Regions from separate parts of the Roseateles sp. GW823-FHT07B05 genome, predicted to be linked through region 1. Evidence: predicted binding sites of a transcription regulator. Region 1 holds the regulator's gene; the other holds the start of a gene.
The links. The regulator FNR, encoded in region 1, switches genes on or off when oxygen is low (the NO sensors DNR and NnrR bind a similar motif). The targets are predictions, from matches to a motif close to TTGATNNNNATCAA.
Positions count from the first base shown of each region.

Region 2: cyoA (ubiquinol oxidase subunit II) is a predicted target of FNR. The motif match lies at 1,731-1,744, and genes of this name have one in related genera.

Region 1 is NZ_JBXAGX010000001.1:1,024,806-1,028,211, forward strand. It holds gene AC1Q7O_RS04210 (sigma 54-interacting transcriptional regulator) at 1-564, shown strand, start outside; gene AC1Q7O_RS04215 (BON domain-containing protein) at 753-1,088, shown strand; gene fnr (fumarate/nitrate reduction transcriptional regulator Fnr) at 1,444-2,196, opposite strand; gene hemN (oxygen-independent coproporphyrinogen III oxidase) at 2,304-3,406, shown strand, end outside.
Region 2 is NZ_JBXAGX010000002.1:276,032-279,437, reverse strand. It holds gene AC1Q7O_RS05580 (MFS transporter) at 355-1,686, opposite strand; gene cyoA (ubiquinol oxidase subunit II) at 1,801-2,877, shown strand; gene cyoB (cytochrome o ubiquinol oxidase subunit I) at 2,888-3,406, shown strand, end outside.

The DNA of each region.
Region 1 (3,406 bases):
CGCGACCTGGAGCTGGCAATGGCCGAGGGGCAGTTCCGGCCCGACCTGTACTACCGGCTCAACGTCGTGCGGCTGGCGCTGCCGGCGCTGGGCGAGCGCCGCGAGGACATCGCGTTGCTGGCGCAGCACTTCCTCGCCGCGCTGGCCGCGCGCCACCACAAGCGTGTGAAGGGCTTTGCGCCCGACGCGCTGGAGGCGCTGGTGACGGCGCCGTGGCCCGGCAACGTGCGCCAGCTCTACAACGTCGTCGAGCAGGTCTGCGTGCTGGCGACGGCGCCGCTGGTGCCGCTGGCGCAGGTGCAGCGGGCGCTGCAGATGCCGTCGGCCGAGGTGCTGAACTACCAGCAGGCCAAGCAGCGCTTCGAGCGCGACTACCTGAACCGCTTGCTCAGGCTGACCTCCGGCCATGTCGCCGAGGCCGCGCGGCTGGCCGACCGCAACCGCAGCGAGTTCTACCGGCTGATGCAGAAGCACGGGCTGGACCCGCAGCTGTTCCGCGACGACCCCCAAGATGCGGCGTCGGATTTCAGCGACAGCAAAAGGTCCGGTGAATCAGGCACTTAGCCCGCGCGGCGCCGGGCCTGTCGCCAGGCGGCGACAGAATCGCCCGCCTGGCCGTGCCAACCCGGCTCGCAAGAGAGTCAAGTGGTTGATATGAAAGGAGAAGTCGGGGCTGGCACGGCTGTTGCGCTGAGGGTGTCGTGGTGCCGATCCGGTGCCGCGTTTTATCCACGCATCCTCAGGAGATACGCATGCAACACGCTTCCACCTTTGCCCGCCTGCTGACCGCCACCCTGACGGCGACGGCCCTGTCCACCGCCTTCGCCGCCGACCCGGCCCCGGCGCCCGCCGGTCAGGCGCCGCAGGCCCAGCCTGCGGACGCCGCCGCTGTTGCCGCCCAGGCCGCGGCCGTGCTGCAGCAGGACAAGGACCTGCAGACCCTGCCGCTGACCGTCAGCAGCACCGACAGCGGCGTCGTCATCGTGAAGGGCGCGGCCCCCAGCGCCGAACTGGCCCAGAAGGCCATCAAGCTCGTCGCCGCCGTCCCCGGCGTGAAGGAAGTGCGCAACGAGATCAAGGTCGGCTGACCTCACCGCTCGTGACTTCAAGGCCCCGCGCACGCCGCGGGGCTTTTTCTTTTTTGCATTGGGGCCGAGCGCCGGGCCTGCCATGGGCCAGAGGCCCATGGCGTTCCGTAGGCACAAGCAGTCCGCAGGGACTGCTTGTGTCCGACTCCACCCCGCAAGCCGGCCCCCTTGGGCGATGTGCGAGCGGGGCCACCCCCGCGATCATCGCCGTCCCCTCGGGGGCTGAGGCCGGACACGACAAGTCCTCAGGACTTGTCGTGCCTGCCGAAGGGCAGCCGCTCCGTCGGCTGCGCGGTCTGCAAGACCGCCCGGGCTTGCCCGCGTTCAGCGGCAAGCGCGGGCGAGGGGCCTCAACTCAACACCGGCTGTTGTTGACGAGCGCCTGCAGCCCCGCCTGGTTCAGGATGCGCAGCTGCCGCTGCTTCACCTCCATCAGCCCCTCGTCCTGGAAGCGCGAGAACGTGCGGCTCACGGTCTCCAGCTTCAGGCCCAGGTAGCTGCCGATCTCCTCGCGCGTCATGCGCAGCACGAGGCTGGACGCCGAGAACCCGCGCGCCTGCAACCGCTGCGTCAGGTTCAGCAGGAAGGCGGCCAGCCGCTCCTCCGCGCGCATGTTGCCCAGCAGCAGCATGACGCCGTGATCGCGCACGATCTCGCGGCTCATGATCTTGTGGAACTGGTGCTGCAGCACCGTGAACTCGCGCGACAGGTCTTCCAGCTGCGCGTAGGGGATGACGCAGACCGACGAGTCCTCCAGCGCGACGGCGTCGCAGTGGTGGTGGTCGCTGCTGATGCCGTCCAGCCCCAGCAGCTCGCCGGCCATCTGGAAGCCGGTCACCTGATCGCGGCCGTCCTCGCTGCCCACGCAGGTCTTGAAGAAGCCGGTGCGCACCGCGTACAGCGCCTCGAAGCGCTCGCCGTTGCGGAACAGGTGGTCGCCCCGTGCCACCGAGCGGCGCTTGGCGACCAGGCCGTCCAGCTGCTGCAGCTCGCCCGAATTCAGGCCAACGGGCAGGCACAGCTCGCGCAGGTTGCAGCTGGCGCAGGCGACCTTCAGCGGCTCGATGGCGGGCAGTGTCGACGGTTCGGATGCGGGCGACGCGCGCATCGGGCAGGGTTGGGTCGTCAGCATGTGGGGCATTCTTCGCCAGGCGACCCGCCCCGGCCTTGACCTGCGTCAAGGCCGGGGCGGGGCTGGCTCGGCAAAGTGGCGACATGGCTGCTGTGACCGATCGTCCTCCCCAACTCGAACTTGAGCTTGCCGACCTGCTGCGCCGACACGACGTGGCCGGACCGCGCTACACGTCCTACCCGACGGCGGACCGCTTCGTCGAGGCCCACCAGGGTGCGCAACACCTGCAGGCGCTGCGACAGCGCGGCACGGTGCAGCCGCTGTCGGTGTACGTGCACATCCCGTTCTGCGAGCAGCTCTGCTACTACTGCGCCTGCAACAAGATCATCACCAAGCACCACGACCGTGCCGCGCCCTACCTGGCCGCGCTGGGCCGTGAGGTGGACCTGGTGGCCGATGCGCTCGCCGCCGGGGCCGGTGGCATCGCGCCGGTGTCGCAGCTGCACCTGGGCGGCGGCTCGCCCACCTTCCTGTCCGACGCCGAGCTGGGCGAGCTGATGGAGATGCTGCGGCGCCGCTTCAAGCTGCTGCCGGGCGCCGAGCTGTCCATCGAGGTGGACCCGCGCACGGTGGACCTGGCCCGGCTGGCCCACCTGCGGCTGCTGGGCTTCAACCGGCTGTCGTTCGGCGTGCAGGACTTCGACGCCGCCGTGCAGAAGGCCGTTCACCGCGTGCAGCCGCTGGAGCAGGTGGCCGCGCTGATGCAGCACGCCCGCGAACTGGGCTTCTCGTCCACCAACGTGGACTTGATCTACGGCCTGCCGCTGCAGACGCCCGCCAGCTTCGCCCGCACCATCGCGCAGGTGGCCGAGCTGCGGCCCGACCGCATCGCGATGTATGCCTACGCCCACCTGCCGCAGCGCTTCAAGCCACAGCGCCGCATCGTCGCCGAGCTGCTGCCGCCCGCGGGCGACAAGCTGGCCATGCTGTCGGGTGCCATCAGCGCGCTGCTGGGCGAGGGCTACACCTACATCGGTATGGACCACTTCGCGCTGCCGGACGACCCGCTGGCCATCGCCAAGCGCCAGGGCCTGCTGCACCGCGGCTTCCAGGGCTACTCGACGCAGCCCGACTGCGACCTCGTGGGCCTGGGCGTCTCTGCCATCAGCCGCGTGGGGGCCTCCTACGCGCAGAACGCCAAGACGCTGGCCGAGTACGAGGATGCGCTGAACCAGCAGCAGCTGCC
Region 2 (3,406 bases), on a different contig from region 1:
TCGCCACCAAGCACGATAGACAGGGCCAGCCCGCGGCATGGATGAAACTGCCCCGGGAACCCGGCGCAATTGGCCCCTGCAGCAGCAAGCCGGCAAACCCGGCCCGGAGCGCCACCTTCGCAAAAAAGAGGTGATGCGCGACGCGGAACCCGTCAAGAGCGAAAAGCTTACGGCGCGTGCGCTGGTCGTCCGTCTCCCTGACGCCAAGTTGGTGCACCCAAGCGTGCAGTTTTGCCGGCACCTGTGGGGCGCTGCATCGAACCTGAGGCTGGCTGTGCTGTCGGCCTCGCCTGTTCCGGGTGCCGGAAAAAACAAAGGCGGGCCGAAGCCCGCCTTGATGTGGTGCGGTGAGCGTCAGTCCTGCACGACCGCCGCCTCGCGCAGCTTCTTGTTCACGCGCAGCGCCAGCAAGGTGCAGGCCACGGCGGACAGCAGGTACACCGTCAGCGACCCGAGGCCGAAGCGCGACGACAGGTACAGCGCGATGACCGGCGCAAAGGCCGCGCCCAGCAGCCAGGCCATGTCAGCCGTCAGCGCCGCACCGGTGTAGCGGAAATGCGGCAGGAAGTTGGACGTCACCGAGCCGGCCGACTGGCCGTAGGACAGGCCCAGCAGCACGAACCCGATCAGCAGGAAGGCGGCCTGGCCCGAACGGCCGCCGCCCAGCATCATGGGCGCGAACAGCGCGAACACGCCGATGGCGATGGCCAGCGTGCCCAGGAAGCTGCGGCGGCCGATCTTGTCGGCGATCAGCCCCGACATGGGCATGGCCGCGGCAGCGAAGGCGGCGCCCAGCAGTTCCATGCGCATGAAGTCGTCGATGCCCTGCGGGTCGGACAGCGCCACCCACGACAGCGGGAACACCGTCACCAGGTGGAAGAGGGCGTAGCTGGCCAGCGCGGCGAAGGCGCCGATGACGATGTGGTGGCCCTGCGCCGGCAGCAGTTCGTGCAGGTGGGCCGGGTCCAGCTCATGCTCTTCCATGCGCTTCTCGTACTCGTGCGTGACGACCAGCCGCAGCCGGGCGAACAGCGCGACGACGTTGATCGCGAAGGCCGTGAAGAACGGGAAGCGCCAGCCCCAGGACAGGAAGTCCTGGGTGTTCAGGCTGGTGTAGACGTACAGGAACACGCCCGACGCGACCAGGAAGCCCAGCGGCGCTCCCAGCTGACCCAGCATGGCGTACCAGCCGCGGCGGTCCGGCGGCGCGTTCAGCGCCAGCAGCGATGGCAGGCCGTCCCAGGAGCCGCCCAGCGCCAGGCCCTGGCCCACGCGGCACAGCGCCAGCAGCACGATGGCCGTGGTGCCCGCCGTCGCGTAGCCGGGCAGCAGGCCCATGGCCACGGTGGAGCAGCCCAGCAGGAACAGGGCGGCGGTCAGCTTGGCGGAGCGGCCGAACTTGCGCTGGATCTCCATGCCGATCAGCGTGCCGACCGGTCGGACGACGAAAGCCAGCGCGAACACCAGGAAGGCGTACAGCGTGCCCGTCAGCTGGTCGGTGAACGGGAAGAACACCTGCGGAAAGATCAGCACCGACGCGATGCCGAACACAAAAAAGTCGAAATATTCCGAAGCCCGGCCGATGATCACGCCGACGGCGATGTCGCCGGGCGCCAGATCCTCGTCGGTGCGGCTGGTCAGGGGACCGGACTTCGGGGCCTGGAAGGTACTGCTTGCAACTGCCATATCGGTCTTGTCTCCGTCGGTCACTAGGACAAAATGTCCACTCGTTGATTTGCCTCAATCAACTTACATTCCTGTCCCACGTGCAAGATCGTTAACCCTCGCGCGTAAGTCCGGATGTACCCCACAAAGTCTCTCCTTGCTCGCGCCCTGGTCTTGTCGGCCAGTGCCTCATTGGCTGGCTGTGATTGGATCGTGATGAAGCCGCACGGCGACATCGCGCAACAACAGGCCAATCTCATCGTCACGTCGACGTTGCTGATGCTGCTGATCATCGTCCCGGTGATCGCGCTGACGTTGTTCTTTGCCTTCCGTTACAGGCAATCGAACAAGGAAGCGACCTACTCGCCGGACTGGGATCACTCCACGCGCCTGGAACTGGTGATCTGGGGCGCGCCGCTGCTCATCATCATCGCGCTGGGCGCCATCACGTGGATCAGCACCCACAAGCTGGACCCGTTCCGTCCGCTGGACCGCATCTCGGAAGGCAAGCCGCTGGCCGCCGGCGTGAAGCCGCTGGAGGTGTACGCCGTGTCCATGGACTGGAAGTGGCTGTTCATCTACCCCGAGCAGGGCATCGCCACCGTCAACGAGATGGCCGCGCCGGTGGATCGCCCGATCCACTTCCGCTTCACGTCGACGAACGTGATGAACACCTTCTACGTGCCCGCGCTGGCCGGCATGATCTACACGATGCCCGGCATGGAGACGCAACTCCACGCGATCATCAACAAGGCGGGCGTCTACGACGGCATCTCGGCGCACTACAGCGGCGCCGGCTTCTCGGACATGCGCTTCAAGTTCCACGGCGTCAGCAACGAGGACTTCGCCCGCTGGGTCGAGTCCAACAAGGCCGGCGGCCAGGCGCTGACGCGTGAGGACTACCTGAAGCTTGAGCAGCCCAGCACCAAGGAACCGGTGCGCCGCTTCGCCAGCGTCGAGCCGGGCCTGTGGGGCGCCATCGTCGACCGTTGCGTCGACGGCAAGAAGATGTGCGCCAGCCAGATGATGGCCATCGACGCCGCCGGCGGTGCCGGCAAGGGCGGCGTGGCCGGCACGATGCGCAGCAACTGGGCGGCCGCGGACGGCAGCAAGCGCGAGCGCCTGGTGGTGGCCGCGCTGTGCACGCCCACGAACCCGCAGGGCCTGCCCGAAGGTGAAGCCGCCGCCGCGGCTGCCGTGACCAAGAACTAAGAGAAGTCCGATGACCGTCTACCCTGATGAGCTCCACCCGGTCTTCGGCCGGCTGGGCCTGCATGCCCTGCCGTTGCACGAGCCCATCCTCGTCGCAACCTTCATCGCCGTCGCCCTGGGCGGCCTGCTGGTGCTGTTCCTGATCACGAAGTTCCGCCTCTGGGGCACCCTGTGGCGCGACTGGATCACCAGCATCGACCACAAGAAGATCGGGATCATGTACATGATCCTGGGCATCATCATGCTGCTGCGCGGCTTTGCCGACGCGCTGATGATGCGGGCCCACCAGGCCATGGCCTTCGGCGAGAACGCCGGCTTCCTGCCGCCGCACCACTACGACCAGGTCTTCACGGCCCACGGCGTCATCATGATCTTCTTCGTCGCGATGCCGTTCGTGACGGGCCTGATGAACTACGTCGTGCCGCTGCAGATCGGCGCGCGTGACGTGGCCTTCCCGTTCCTGAACAACTTTAGCTTCTGGATGACGGTGGGCGGCGCCATCCTGGTCATGATCTCGCTGTTCGTCGGC